DNA from 2 places in the Salinifilum aidingensis genome. Region 2 is predicted to be linked to the other one. Evidence: riboswitches for the same ligand, from Rfam matches in the RefSeq annotation. Region 2 holds a riboswitch; the other holds the start of a gene.
What was found. A riboswitch is a leader RNA that binds a small molecule or an ion and turns the genes downstream of it on or off. The one in region 2 is predicted to bind glycine.
Positions count from the first base shown of each region.

Region 1: it holds a riboswitch for glycine, as region 2 does, so the genes downstream of both, gcvH (glycine cleavage system protein GcvH) here and gcvT (glycine cleavage system aminomethyltransferase GcvT) in region 2, are expected to answer to the same signal.

Region 1 covers NZ_BAAGTH010000005.1:205,070-212,559, forward strand. Annotated here, with positions in the region: gene ACYVJE_RS09435 (L-serine ammonia-lyase) at 1-487, opposite strand, end outside; gene gcvH (glycine cleavage system protein GcvH) at 833-1,201, opposite strand; glycine riboswitch at 1,264-1,358, opposite strand; glycine riboswitch at 1,359-1,458, opposite strand; gene ACYVJE_RS09445 (helix-turn-helix domain-containing protein) at 1,557-3,146, shown strand; gene ACYVJE_RS09450 (GNAT family N-acetyltransferase) at 3,168-3,761, opposite strand; gene ald (alanine dehydrogenase) at 4,112-5,227, shown strand; gene ACYVJE_RS09460 (ABC transporter ATP-binding protein) at 5,598-6,644, shown strand; gene ACYVJE_RS09465 (ABC transporter permease) at 6,644-7,490, shown strand, end outside.
Region 2 covers NZ_BAAGTH010000010.1:53-7,542, forward strand. Annotated here, with positions in the region: partial or broken gene ACYVJE_RS14270 (serine hydroxymethyltransferase) at 1-114, opposite strand, end outside; gene gcvT (glycine cleavage system aminomethyltransferase GcvT) at 177-1,280, opposite strand; glycine riboswitch at 1,409-1,506, opposite strand; glycine riboswitch at 1,507-1,600, opposite strand; gene ACYVJE_RS14280 (TetR/AcrR family transcriptional regulator) at 1,737-2,402, opposite strand; gene ACYVJE_RS14285 (acyl-CoA dehydrogenase family protein) at 2,529-3,707, shown strand; gene ACYVJE_RS14290 (hypothetical protein) at 3,889-4,044, shown strand; gene ACYVJE_RS14295 (potassium channel family protein) at 4,167-4,961, shown strand; gene ACYVJE_RS14300 (Tm-1-like ATP-binding domain-containing protein) at 5,024-6,277, shown strand; gene ACYVJE_RS14305 (phosphoenolpyruvate hydrolase family protein) at 6,348-7,184, shown strand; gene ACYVJE_RS14310 (SRPBCC family protein) at 7,213-7,490, shown strand, end outside.

The sequences.
Region 1 (7,490 bases), on a different contig from region 2:
GGTCGGTGCCGCTGGCCTGCTCGTCGACGACGAAACCGCCGCCCACGGAGTAGTAGTCGGCGCTGGCCAGCTCCGCACCGGAGGAGTCGGTGGCGGAGAACCGCATGCCGTTGGGGTGCACCGGCAGCGATTTCTGCCGGTGCAGCACCAGGTCGTCGTCCACCGGGAACGGGATCTCGCGGGAACCGGCCAGCCGCAGACTGCCGCTCTGCCGGATCTCCGCCGCGCGCTCGCCGCCGACGGCCGGGTCGGCCGTTTCGGGGGCGTTGCCCTCCAGGCCGAGCAGCACCGCGTTCGGGCTGCCGTGGCCGGTTCCGGTGGCGCCGAGCGATCCGAACAATTCGGCCCGCACCCGCGCGACCGCGGGCAGCGCGCCGTCCCGCTCCAGCCGTTCGGCGAACATGCGGGCAGCTCTCATCGGGCCGACGGTGTGCGAACTCGACGGTCCGATTCCCACGGAGAAGAGGTCGAAGACGCTGATCGCCATTGATCGGTCCCCCTGTTGTGCTGTCAGGCCGCGGGACCGCGCCCTGCCAGCGACCGCGGTGTCGTCTCACTGGTCATTCCCGTGCAGCGGCACCGCGGTGAACGCGGGCGGGAACGGTGCACCGGCGGCCGGTGGGCTCGTCGCTCCGGGCGGCCGGCCGCCCGGACTCCCTCAGGATCCAAGATCCTGTTCCGCAACCTCGCACACCTGCTGTGCGGGGAGCGTGGCGCCTCGCGGGGCAGCGTCCGCCCCTTTCGGAGGGGACTCCGCCACGCCGCTCTCCACCGCCTCGCGGCGCATCCACGCTGAACCCCGCGCACAACGGAGGAGGTTCCGGAACAGGCCCTAACCGATGAGCTGCTGGTACTCCTCGGCGGTGAGCACCTTGCCCATCTCGGTGACGCGCACCTCCAGCAGCCACCCCTGACCGTACGGGTCCGAGTTGACGATCGCAGGATCGTCGACCACGGCCTCGTTGACGGCGGTGACCTCCCCGGTCGCCGGCGCGTAGAGGTCGCTCACCGATTTCGTGGATTCGAGCTCGCCGCAGGACTGCCCCGCCTCGATCTGCTCCCCGACCTCGGGCAGCTGGACGTAGACGATGTCGCCGAGGGCGTCGGCGGCGTGCTGGGTGATGCCGATCCGGGTGATCTCACCGGAGTCGGAGAGCCACTCGTGCTCCTCGGTGTAGTGCAGTTCGCTCGGCAACGTCATGTCGGGAGGCTCCGTCCGTTCGTCGTCCGGGCAGGCCGCGGTCAGTGCACTGCCCGGGATGGGCCTCCCCCTCTGTTGCGGAACCTGAGAGCTTCGCCGCGTGCGCGACTTGCACCGTGGGTGCGGCACCTGCGGTGATGCCGCTTTCCAGAGTCACCTCCTCCGAGCGGTCACTGGGCCTGAGAGTTTGCGGGGAGTCTTGCTCCTTCGGCGCCCCGGTGCCCAGGGGCACTCGGGGTCTCTCCCGCTCGGGATCATCGGCTTATGCGATTGTCGGTGTGGTCACGATAAACGGACGCAGCGGGCTGTCAACACGCCCCACCGCACCACCGGCCGCGCACCAGTGAGGCAGCTCATGTTGGAACTCCCCGCGCTCGTCCAGCGGGTGGGCCCGACTTTGCTGCGCGCAGCGGTTCTGCCGGACGCGACCCCGTGCGTGGGCGACGTCGTCGTCGCTGAGGCCGACATCACGATCACCGAAGGTGATCTGGTTCTCGGTGTGGCGTGCCACGACCGCAGCGAGGCGCTCGACCTCGTCGCCGAGTGCGCCGAGCGGGGTGCGGCCGGTCTGCTGTGCAAGGCGCCGTGGCCCGACGAGGAACCGGTGCGCGCGGCCGCGCGGGAGGCCGGACTCGCGCTCGTGGAAGTGCTGCCCGGCACCTCGTGGGCGCAACTGGTGTGGCTGGTGCGCGCCGCGCTGGCGGAGGCCGGCGGCCGCCGGGAGGAGCCGGAGGTGCCCGCGGCCGGCGGCTCCGCGCGGGAGTTCACCGGGCTGCCGGGCCTGGGGGACCTGTTCCGCGTGGCCGACGCGGTCGCCGATGTCGTCGACGCACCGGTCACGATCGAGGACGCGCACTCGCAGGTGCTGGCGCACTCGGCGCGGCAGGACCGGATCGACCCGGCGCGCGTGTCGACGATCATGGGGCGGCGCCAGCCGGACGAGGTGCTGGCCAAGTTCCGCGCCCGCGGCACGTTCCGGCAGCTGAGCAAGTCCGGCTCGGCCGTGTTCGTGCCCGCGCAGCAGGACGGCACGCTGCCGCGGCTGGTGGTGCCCATCCGGATGGGCGGCGAGCTGCTGGGGTCGATGTGGGCCGTGGTGCCGGAGGAGGTCTCCGAGGAGCGCGCCACCGCCTTCGCCGACACCGCCCCGCTCGTGGCGCTGCGCCTGCTGCGCTGGCGCGCGGTCTCCGACGCGGAGCGGCAGCGCTCGGCCGAGCAGGTGCGCCTGCTGCTGCAGGGAGGCGAGGGCTGGCGCGCGGCCGCCACGGAGCTGGCCGTGTCGAACGAGCCGCACCGGGTGGTGGCGATCGAGGTGCCCGCCCCGGAGGGGCCGGACGAGGGGCACCGGCTGGGCATCTGGGAGTGGATCACCCGCGGGATCGGGCCGCACCCGCTGGTCACGGAGATCGGCAACCTGCTGTACGCGGTGGTTCCGGACCGTTCCGGTCCCGGCGGGTGGCGCACGCTGCGGGAGGCGCTGGCCGGGTGGGACATCGACCCGCGTCCGCTCATCGGCGTGGGCACGGCCGTCGGCGTCGCCGATCTCGCCGCCTCCCGCGGGCAGGCCGACGAGCTCGTGGGACTGTCCCGCGGCGGGCTCACCCGCTCGCGGGTGGTGGTGTACGAGGAGCACTGGCCAGCGCTGGTGCTGTCGCGGATGGCCGGGGCCGCCACGGACGCGGGCGTGGGCGCGCTGGGGCCGCTCGCGGCGTTGCGCGAGCACGACCGGCGGCACGGCTCGGACTACGTGGCCACGTTGCACGCCTGGCTGCGGCACCCGGCCGAGCCGCGGCGGGCCAGCCGCGAGCTGCGGGTGCACCCGAACACCTTCCGGTACCGGATGCGGCGGGTCGAGGAGGTCCTGCAGCTCGACCTGGACGACCCGGACGTGCGCGCGGCGCTGCTCGTCCAGCTGCTCGCCGGCGCGTGGGCCCAGCACGACTGAGCGCCCGCTGACCTCCCGCGCTCACGGGGGCAGGTCCGCGAGGAACCCCTCCGCGACCGGGCGGTCGGCGAGGACGCGGCGCCCGTTGCGGTCGTGGCCGGCGAAGGCCAGCCCCGCCTTCTCCGCGACGCGTTCGGACGCCCGGTTGGCGGGTTCCATCCGCGCGATCACCGGTGTCCCGCGGTCGGCGCGGTGCGCTGCGCCGACCGCGTGCCGCGCGAGGGCCGAGGCCCACCCGCGCCCCCACCGGTCCGGGGCGAACCGGTAGTACAGGTTGAACACCCGCGCCGATCCGGCCGCCAGGTACCGCGCGCCGCCGAAACCGGCGATGCTCCCGGGGTCTCCCCCTCCGGGGTTCCCCCGCGCACCCACCTCTCCCGGCGCACCGGTCCCTCCCGGAACATCCGGGGAGGCCGTCACCGTCCAGTAACCGATGCCGCAGCGCCGCCAGTCGTCGATCCACTCCTCCAGCAGGGCTCGGCCCTCCTCGCGGTCGCGCAGCGGCCCGCGCGGGTTGTGCCGGTTCGTCCGCGGGTCGCCGTGGATGGCGAGGAGGGCTTCCAGGTCGGACGGGCGCGGCGGCCGGACGCGGAACCCTCGGCCTGCTTCTGCCATCGTCACCCTCCTCGAGCGCTTCGCGCGGACGCGCCCCGCGGACGCGCGGCCTCCCCCGATCATGCCCCACACCGCTCTTGCGCAGGTGTTCCGCGCTGGAGGTGCGCAGCGGAGCGCGTGCCCCCGGTCCCCACGAGGACCGCAACCGGGTGCACCGGCCGCTCGGCGGACCGGTACCGGCGGTCCGCGCTCCTCTTCGACGTCATCGCCCGTTCGGGCCCACATCTCCTTGCGCAGGCGTTTTGTGCTGACGGCACAAACGGAGGTGGGCACGCTCATCGTGTGGGAATGATGCGTCGCCCAGCGGTGCGACGGATCGTGACACGCGACACCGAGGGAAAGGATCGACCGTGCGCATCGCTGTACCGCGCGAGATCAAGAACAACGAGTACCGGGTCGCGCTCACCCCGGCGGGTGTGCACGAGCTGACCACCCGCGGGCACGAGGTCTTCGTGGAGGCCGAGGCGGGGGCGGGCTCGTCCATCCCGGACGACGACTTCCTGGCCGCGGGCGCGAAGGTGCTGCGGCAGCACGAGGACGTCTGGTCGGAGGGCGAGCTCGTCCTCAAGGTCAAGGAGCCGATCCCGGAGGAGTACCCGCACCTGCGGCGGGACCAGGTGCTGTTCACCTACCTGCACCTGGCCGCGTCGGAGGAGCTCACCCGGGCGGTGCTGACCGCGGGCGTCACCGGCATCGCCTACGAGACCGTGCAGCTGGCCGACGGCACCCTGCCCCTGCTCGCCCCCATGAGCGAGGTGGCCGGGCGCCTCGCGCCGCAGGTCGGCGCGCACTCGCTGATGCGGCCGAGCGGCGGGCGCGGCATGCTGCCCAGCGGCGTGCCGGGCGTCCCGCCGGCCCGCGTGGTCGTCATCGGCGGCGGGGTCGCCGGGCTCAACGCCGCGCGCATCGCCCTCGGCATGGGCGCGGACGTGCAACTGCTGGACACCAACGTCGCCAAGCTGCGCGAGATCGACAGGGCGTTCGGCGGCCGGATCACGACGGTGGCCTCCAACCGCTACGCCGTGGAGCAGGCGGTGCGCGAGGCGGACCTGGTCATCGGCGCCGTGCTCATCCCGGGGGCGAAGGCGCCGAAGCTCGTGTCCAACGAGCTCGTGGCGGCGATGAAACCGGGCAGCGTGCTCGTGGACATCGCCATCGACCAGGGCGGCTGCTTCGCCGATTCGCACCCGACGACGCACGACGAGCCGACCTACCGGGTGCACGACTCGGTGTTCTACTGCGTGGCGAACATGCCGGGCGCGGTGCCGAACACCTCCACGCACGCGCTGACCAACGTCACCCTGCCGTACGTGCTGCGCGTGGCCGACCAGGGATGGCGGCAGGCCTGCCTGGAGGACGCGGCGCTGGCCGACGGGCTCAACGCCCACGACGGCGTGCTGACGAACGAGGCGGTGGGAACGGCCCACGGGATCGCCGCGACGGCGGTGGGCGACGTGCTCGAGTAGGGGCCCGCCGGGCCAGCGGGTGCGCACCGCAGGGCACCACCGGCACCGGGTGATGTCGCCCCTCCGGCAGTTGCGGAGGGAACACGCGGGGAACGAAGAGGGCGGCCCGCTCAACCGGCCTGGGGGTCACCGGGAGCGGGCCGCCACCACTCAGTGTAGGTCACGTGGCGGCGTTTGCCGAGAATCAGCAACCGCTCGGGGGCGTGATTTTGCTCCAGAATCGATACAGGTTCTATCGGGTGAAAACGCGCCCCCTCCCGTGAGGCGCACGTCACACCCCGGCGCCACCCGCCGGGAACTCCGCGGCGGTCCGGCAGGATGGGCACCGGCCCGCACCGCTGCGCGGGCCGGTCCGGACAAGGAGGGGCGTGTGCACGACAACAGCGGCCGGATCGTGGTGCAGGGACTCACGAAGAGCTTCGGTCCGATCCACGCGGTGCACGACCTGAGCTTCGCCGTCCGCCCCGGCCTCGTGACCGGCTTCCTCGGGCCGAACGGCTCCGGCAAGACCACGACGCTGCGCATGATCCTCGGCCTGGTCAACCCGACCGGGGGTACCGCAACCGTGAACGGGCTGCCCTTCCACCGGCTGCCGCGGCCCGCCTCGGTCGTCGGCGCGGTGCTCGACGCGCAGAGCTTCCACCCCGGGCGCACCGCGCTCGACCACCTGCGCTGCTACGCCGCCGCCATGGGCGTCCCGGACGAGCAGGCCCGGCACGCGCTGCACCTCGTCGGGCTCAGCAGCGCCGCCCGGCGCAAGGCCGGAAGCTTCTCCCTCGGCATGCGGCAGCGGCTGGCGCTGGCCACCGCACTGCTCGGCGACCCGCAGATCCTCGTGCTCGACGAGCCCGCCAACGGCCTCGACCCCGAGGGCATCGCGTGGCTGCGGAACTTCCTGCGCACGTTCGCCGCCAGCGGCCGCACCGTGCTCGCCTCCAGCCACCTGCTCCGCGAGATGGAGCACACCGTGGACCACGTGGTCATCATCAGCCGCGGCCAGTGCGTCTACGACGGGCACCTCGACCAGCTGCGCGCCGCGCAGCGCACCCGCGCGCTCGTGCGCGCCTCCGACCCGGCCGCGCTCGTCACCGCGCTGGCCGAGCACGGCCTGGGCCAGGAGCAGCTGCCCGACGGGCGGATCGCCGTGACCGGCGCGGACTCCCGCACCATCGCCGAGATCGCCCTGGGCGCCGGAGTCGCGCTGCACGAGGCCGCCACCGAGCAGGTGGACCTGGAGCAGCTGTTCTTCCAGCTCACCAGCGGCCAGTACGCGGGGGACCAACCGCCGGGAGGTGCGCACGGGCCGCCCCCGCACGGAGGGCAGCCACCGCAGGGAGGAGCCGGGGCGTGGGGACCTCCCGGACCGCCCCCGTCCGGCCAGTTCCCGCACGGTCCCGGTATCGGAGGTAACGCGTGATGGGCGGGCTCGTCCGCGCCGAAATCCGCAAGATCGCCACCACGCACCTGTGGTGGGCGCTGCTCGTCCCGGTGGCGGTGCTCAGCTTCCTCGCGGGCTGGCTCGGCACGGCCCTCGGCACGCTCAACGAGCTGGAGCAGGCGTTCGGGGGGACGCTGCCGCTCGGGCTGCTGACGGTGTCCATGGCGACGAACTTCAGCACGATCTTCGCCGCCCTGTTCGGCGCGATGGCCGTCTCCGGTGAGCACTGGAACCGCAGCATCACCACCACGTTCCTCACCGGCAACCCGCGCGGCGCCGTCCTCGGCGCCAAACTGCTCGTCTACGCGGGCGCAGGTCTGGTCTACGGGCTGGTCAACGTCCTGTGCTCCAGCATCGGCGCGCTGGTCGGCGCGGGCCTGGAGGGCTTCGGCCGCCCGCTCGACTGGTTCACCGTCGGCGGGGCGGGCGTGCTGGTGATGATCCTGTGGACGCTGCTCGGCGTCGGCCTCGGCGCGCTGATCGCCAACTCCGTGGCCTCGATCTTCGTCCTCCTGCTGTACCGGTTCCCGGTGGAGTCCATGCTGGCCTCGTTCCTGACGAGCTCCGGCAACGTCACGGCGAACGCGATCAGCGCGTACCTGCCCGCCTCCGCGGCGGGCGGCGTGGTGGGCAACATCGCCGTGCCGATCTTCCTCGCGGAGCTCTCCGGAACCGCGGAGCTCCCCGGACCCGCGCGGGGCTCCGTGCCGCCGGGGGTCGTCGAAACGCTGCACCTGTTCGCCGGCGGCAGCAGCGGGCACCCGTGGTGGGCGAGCCTGCTGACCTTCGCCGCCTACACCGCGGCGATCGTCCTGCTCGGCTGGG
Region 2 (7,490 bases):
CGAAGCGATCATCTCCAACGTGTTCTGCTGGCGACGCAACTCAGAACCCACCGCAGCAGCGACCTCCGGGTCGACCGCGGCAAGCTGGTCGTTGAACAGGTCCGGTGTGGACATTTGGTGTTGCCTCCTGTTTTCTGTCTGCGACGGCCGTGCGGATCGGTCGAACGGCGCGGTTGTCACGTGCCGCGGCGGTAGAACGGCAGTTCCACCACCTCCACCGGCAGCGACCTGCCGCGCACGTCCACGTTCAGCGCCGTGCCCGGTTGGCTGTGCGCGCGGTCCACATAGGCCATCGCGATCGGGTGCCCCAGAGTGGGGGAGGGCGCACCGCTGGTGACCTCGCCGATCTCGTTGCCCCCGGGGTCGAGCACGGAGTAGCCGTGCCGCGGCGCGCGCCGCTGATCGGTGCTCAGCCCCACCAGTGTCCGGTCGGTGGGAACTTCGGCGACCTTCGCCAGCGCGGCCTTGCCCACGAAGTCGTCGGGTTTGTCGAGCTTGACCACCCGGCCGAGATTGGCGTGGTACGGCGTCAACTCGGCGCTGAGCTCGTTGCCGTACAACGGCATACCCGCTTCCAGCCGCAACGTGTCCCGGCAGGACAGTCCGGCGGGCTTGAGGTCGTGGTCCGCGCCGGCCTCGGTGAGCGCCCGCCAGATCGGCTCGGCGTCCTCCGGCGCGGTGAACAGTTCGAAACCGTCCTCGCCGGTGTAACCGGTGCGGGCGAGCATGACCTCGCGACCAGCCACGGTGCTGTAGTACCCGGCGAAGTACTTGACGGTCGACAGGTCGGTGTCGGTCAGCGGCCCGAGGATCGCCGCCGCGTTCGGCCCCTGCAGCGCGATGAGCGCGTACTCGTGCGAGGTGTCGTGGAACTCGACCTCGAAGCCGGAGACGCGGTCGGCCAGCGCTTCGGAGACGGTGCCGGCGTTGGCGGCGTTGGCGACGACGAGGTACTCGTCCTCGCGCAGCCGGTAGACGATGAGGTCGTCGAGCACGCCGCCGTCGCTGTTGCAGATCATCGTGTAGCGCGCGCGGCCGGGCGTGATCGCCGAGGTGTTGGCCAGCAGGGCGTAGTCCATGGCCTCCGCGGCCTGCGGCCCGCGGATGTGGAGCTCACCCATGTGCGACAGGTCGAACAGGCCGGCGCTGTTGCGCACCGCGTTGTGCTCGGCGGTGTCACTGCTGTACCGCACCGGCATGTGCCAGCCGGCGAAGTCGGTGAACGTCGCACCCAGCTCCTCGTGGACCTGGTGCAGGGGCGTCTGCCTCGATGAGGTCATCGTGTCTGACTCCTCCTGGGGGCGGCGCCGGTCGGCGGTCGCGGGTCCGGAACTGCACGCAATCGGATCCTGCCAGCGTAGCCGGACCACTTCGATCGCCACCCGCGCGGTCGTACGCACGTCGGGCGATCTCCCCTGGAGTCATGGGCCTGAGAGTTTCACCGTCGCTGGACGGCTTGCACCGTGGGCGAGAAGCGGTCCGCTCCTGCTTTCCTCCCGTTCCGCCTCGTACCGTGCGGTAGGTGGTGCCTGAGAGTTTGCTGGGGAGTGCTTGCTCCTTCGGCGTCCCGACGGGCCGGGATCTCTCCCGCACGGAGTCAACGGCGCGGTATTCGGTTGTGCGGTCTGCTGTCCGCTGCTGTCCGGTTGTGGCCTGGTCAGAGCGTGACGCTACGGAGGACCCCGCGGGCAGTCAACCGCAACGCGAGGCTGATCTCACTCGGTTGCGCGTGCAGGTCAGCGCGGGGTGTGCGGCATCGCCGCTCCGCCCTCGCGCGCCGCTGCGGTGAGGGTGCGGTGGACCTCGCGCAGCCCGTCGATGAGCGCTCCGAGGGCGAGTTCGAAGCTGTCCGCGTCGATCTCGGTGTGCTGCGGCAGCAGGTGGGCGCGGTCGAGGTGGGGGAACCGCTCGTCGTAGACGCTCGCGTCGGCGGGGAAGCCCTCGGCGAACGAGGCCATGGCCGAGCCGACGACGAGGTACTTCGTCGACGCGCCGATCATCGTGGCGTACCGCTGCGGCCAGCCGGCGCGCACGAGGCCGCCGTGCACCCGGTCGGCGCGGCGCAGCGCGTTCTCCCGGCGGGCCGGTCCGCCGGCCAGGAACGGCACGAGGTTGGGGTGCGCGCGCAGGGCGGCGCGGTAGGACCGCGCCCACGTGCGCAGGCCGGTGGGCCAGTCGACCTCGAAGCCGGAGACGTCGACCTGGGCCATGACCTCGTCGGAGATCGTGTGCAGCAGGTCGTCCTTGTTCGGCACGTGGTTGTACAGCGACGCCGCGCGGACGTCGAGGCGCTCGGCCAGGCGGCGCATGGACAGCGCCTCGAGCCCCTCGGCGTCGATGATCTCGAGGCCGACCCGGGCGATGCGCTCGGTCGTCAGGCGGGGACGGCTCGGACGGGGCACGGTTTCTCCACGGTCGGGATGGGGTGGCCTGGGGTGGACGCCTCTTGCGAAGGCTGCGCGGCCGACTCTAGGCTGCCATAAAACTAACGTTGTTAGTTAGTAGCTCACGCGGAAGGGTGCAGGTCAATGGTCGACTTCTCGTTGTCCGATACCGAGCGCGACGTGCGCGACTGGGTGCGCCAGTTCGTCCAGCGCGAGCTCATGCCGCTGGAGCAGCAGGTGCTGCACCGGGAGCGCGCCGGTGAGCGGGGGCTGACCAAGCAGGAGCAGGCGGACCTGCGGAACAAGGCGCGCGAGGCGGGGTTCTGGGGCGTGCAGACCCCCGAGGAGTACGGCGGGATGGGCCTGCCGGCCGTGCTGACGGCGCTGATCCAGATCGAGCTGGGGCGCACGTTCGTGCCGTTCCAGTTCGGCGGTGACGCGGACAACATCCTCTACCGCGGCAACGAGGAGCAGCAGCGGCGCTACCTGCTGCCCACCATCGAAGGCACCCGGAAGTCCTGCTTCGCCATCACCGAGCCCGGTGCCGGATCGGACGCGAAGAACATCCGCACCACCGCCCGCAAGGAGGGCGGCGAGTGGGTGATCAACGGCGAGAAGACCTTCATCACCGGCGGCATCGACGCCGACTTCGCCATGGTGTTCGCCGTCACCGACAAGTCCAAGGGCGCCGACGGCGGAGTGACCTGCTTCCTCGTCGACCGCGACATGGGCTGGACCTCCGAACCCATCGACATCATGGGCGAGTGGGAGCGCCAACCCGCCTCGCTGGTGTTCGACGAGGTGCGCGTGCCCGAGGAGAACGTGCTCGGCGAGGTCGGTCAGGGCTTCCAGCTCGCGATGCAGTGGATCGGCCGCGGGCGCTACATGCTGCCCGCGCACGCGCTCGGCGCCTGCGAGCGGCTCGTCGGGATGGCCACCGAGTACGCCAACAACCGCCAGACCTTCGGCGCGCCCATCGCCGACCGGCAGGCCATCCAGTGGATGATCGCCGACTCGGCCGTGGAGATCGAGGCGCTGCGGTGGCTCGTGCTGCAAGCGGCCTGGCAGGTCGACCAGGGGATGGACTCGCGGCACGCGCAGTCCATGGCCAAGCTCTACGGCGGGACCCGCGCCAACGAGATCGTCGACCGCGTGATGCAGATCCACGGCGGCATGGGCTACACCCGCGAGCTGCCGGTCGAGCGCTGGTTCCGCGACCTGCGGTTGCTGCGCATCTTCGAGGGCACCGACGAGATCCAGCGCCGCACCATCGCCCGCAACATCCTCAAGGGGCACAGCTCGGTCAGCGGGGTGCTCGGCTGAGGTCCCCGCGCTGGATCCTGCCCCGGGCCCCCGCGCCGGGGCCTGCCGCGCGCGGTGTCGTCCCCGCGATCACCTCGGTAGGCTGGTGGACGCCTGATCCCCAGGCGACGCGCCGGTCTGCCGTTCGACGGGCAGGACTTCGGCGGACAGGCCGCGTGCTGAGGACCGACCAGGAGCGGACATGTCGCTGATGAAGAAGATCGTCGGACTCGCCAGCAGCCCCCAGGGGCGCCGGGCGATCCGGCAGGCGAAGAAGTACGCCCAGGACCCCAAGACCCGGGCCAAGATCGACGAGGCGAAGAACAAGCTGCTCAAGGGCAACAAGCCGAGCCGGTGACGCCCTGCGGCCCGCCGTTCCCCGCGGATCGGCGGGCCGTTCTTCCGCGCGCGGGCAGCGCGGACGTGACCGGTGCCGCGGCCGTGTTCCCGGGCGCTTCCGGGCACGGCACCATGGGCACGATGTCATCCGAGACCGTGCGCTCCGAGAACGCGGGGAGCGCCGCTCCTCCACCGCTGGTGAAGTGGGAGCAGCGCACCGAGTGGCCGCTCATCGCGCTGTACGCGTGGACGGTGCTCGAACCCGGCATGCAGCCGGGCGTGCGCCGCGGCGTCGGAGTGGCCATGTGGGTCACGTGGGGCGCGTTCGCCGTGGACTACGCCGTGCGCCTCGCCCTGGCCAGGCAGCGCGGCCGGTTCGTGCTGCACAACCTGTTCGACCTGGTGGTCATCCTCGTCCCGGTGCTGCGCCAGCTGCGCGTGCTGCGGCTGGTGACGGTGCTGGTGCTGATGAACCGCAGGATCCAGGCGCGGGTGCGCGGGCAGGTCGTGCTGTACGTCTCCGGCGCGACCGCGCTGCTCGGCGTCTCGGCCGCCCTCGCCGTGCTGGACGCCGAACGCGGCGCCGGCGAGGCCACGATCACGAGCTTCGCGGATGCGCTGTGGTGGACCATGGCGACGATCACCACGGTCGGCTACGGCGACTACTACCCCGTGACCGGGCAGGGCAAGCTCATCGCCGTGGGGTTGATGCTCGCGGGCATCGCCCTGCTCGGCGTCGTCACCGGCAGCATCGCCTCCTGGTTCGTGGAGAAGTTCGGCGGTGTGGAGAACTCCGTCGAGCGCGCCGGCCGGGCCACGGCCGACAGCGCCGCGGAGGCCGAACGGCTGTGCGGCGAGGTCGCCTCCCTCAAGGCCGAGATCATCGCGCTGCGCGCGCAGCTGCCCGCCGTCCCGGACGAGGGCCGGTCGCCGTGAGCCGCTGACGCGGCGGACGCGCGCCTCTGGGCAGAGCAGGCGCTGCCGCAGTAGCATCCGCGATGATCACGCAGCCGTGTACGGAGGGCGCCGTGACCGGAGGGCACCGCACGCCGAGGGCCTACGTGGTGGGCACGTTCGACACGAAGGGGGACGATCTGCGCTACGTGGCGGAGCTGCTCGCCCCGCACTGCGCCGTGACCACCGTCGACGTCGGCACCGGCCCCGCTGCGCGGAGCGCGGCACCGGACGTCCCCGCCCGGGACGTCGCCGCGCACCACCCCGAGGGGGCGGACGCGGTGTTCACCGCCGACCGCGGCACGGCGGTGGCCGCCATGGCCGTCGCGCTCGAGCGCTTCCTGGCCGAGCGGCCGGCGGACGGGGTGCTCGGCCTCGGCGGCTCCGGCGGCACCGCGCTGATCTCCCGCGGTCTGCGCGCCCTCCCGGTGGGCGTGCCGAAGATGATCGTGTCCACAGTGGCATCCGGTGACACCTCCTCCTACGTGGACTCCTCGGACCTGGTGCTGTTCCCCTCGGTGACCGACGTCGCCGGGCTGAACCGCATCTCCCGCCGCGTGCTCGGCAACGCCGCGCACGCGCTGCTCGGCGCGCTCACGCACGAGGTCCCCGAAGCCGAGCACGAACCCGCGCTCGCGCTGAGCATGTTCGGCGTGACCACCCCGTGCGTGACCGCCGTCGCCGACAGGATGCGCGCCACCCACGACCCGCTGGTCTTCCACGCCACCGGGACGGGCGGGCGGGCCATGGAGAAGCTCGTCGACGACGGCTACGTCGAAGCGGTCGTCGACATCACCACCACCGAGATCGCCGATCTGCTCGTCGGCGGTGTGATGAGCGCCGGCGAGCAGCGCCTCGACGCGATCGCGCGCACCCGGGTGCCCTACGTCGGCTCGTGCGGTGCGCTGGACATGGTGAACTTCGGTGCGCGCGGCACCGTGCCGGAGGAGTTCCGCGACCGGTTGCTGTACGAGCACAACCCGCAGGTGACGCTGATGCGCACCACCGCCGAGGAGTGCGAGCGCATCGGCGAGTTCCTCGCCGGCAAGATCAACGCCTGCGCGGGGCCCGTGCGGTTCCTGCTGCCCGAGGGCGGGGTGTCCCTGCTGGACTCCCCCGGTGCCGCGTTCCGCGATGCCGCCGCCGACGAGCGGCTGTTCGGCGCGATCGAGCGGAACGTGCGCGACGCCGAGCGGGTGCGGCGCGTGCCGCACAACATCAACGACGCGGAGTTCACCGACGCCGTGGTGGCCGCCGCGGCGGAAGTGGGCATCGGTACCGCTCCGCGGTCGTCGTGAACGGCCGAGGCACCGGCCCGCGCGGGGACGGCCCCCGGGGGATGACCCGTACACGGGGAGGGAAGGGGATATGACGAAGCGTGTCGAACGCCCGGAACTGCTGTCCCGGCTGCGCGGCAAGGTCGACCGCGGCGAGCCGGTCGTCGGCGGCGGCGCGGGCACCGGCCTGTCCGCCAAGGCCGAGGAGAGCGGCGGCATCGACCTGATCGTGCTGTACAACTCGGGGCGCTACCGCATGGCCGGGCGCGGCTCGCTGGCCGGGCTGCTGGCCTACGGCAACGCCAACGACATCGTCGTGGAGATGGCGCGGGAAGTGCTGCCGGTCGTGCGCAGCACCCCCGTGCTCGCCGGTGTCAACGGGACCGACCCGTTCCTCATGCCCGAGCGCTTCCTCGGCCAACTCGCCGACCTCGGCTTCTCCGGTGTTCAGAACTTCCCCACGGTGGGGCTCATCGACGGCACGTTCCGGACCAACCTCGAGGAGACCGGCATGAGCTACGACCGCGAGGTCGAGCTCATCGCCACGGCGCACGAGGCCGGCCTGCTGACCACGCCGTACGTGTTCTCCGCCGCGGACGCGCGCGAGATGACCCGCGCCGGCGCCGACGTCGTCGTCTGCCACATGGGGCTGACCACCGGCGGCAGCATCGGTGCGGAGACCGCGCGCACCCTCGACGACTGCGTCGCCGACATCGACGCCTGGGCGCGCGCGGCCCGGCAGGTGCGCGAGGACGTGATCGTGCTCTGCCACGGCGGCCCGATCTCCGAGCCGGAGGACGCCGCGTACGTGCTGGCGGCGACCAGCGGTTGCCACGGCTTCTTCGGCGCCTCGAGCATGGAGCGGTTGCCCGCGGAGAAGGCGATCGCCGAGACGACCCGGTCCTTCACCCGCCGGAGCGGCGAGTAGCTCCGGCCCGATCCGAGGAGGAAACCCCATGGCGCGTTCGTACGCCAGTGCCACCGTCGACGCCCCGGCCGACGCGGTGTGGCGGGTGGTGCGCGACTTCGACGGGCTGCCGCAGTGGCACCCGGCGATCGCGACCAGCCACATCGAGGACGGCAGGCCCGCCGACGCGGTCGGCTGCGTCCGCCACCTGACGATGCCCGACGGGTCCGTCGTCCGGGAACGGCTGGTGGACCTCGACGACGTGGCGCGCTCCTACACCTACGAGATCGTCGAGGGGCCGTTCCCGGTGCGGAAGTACCGCGCGAC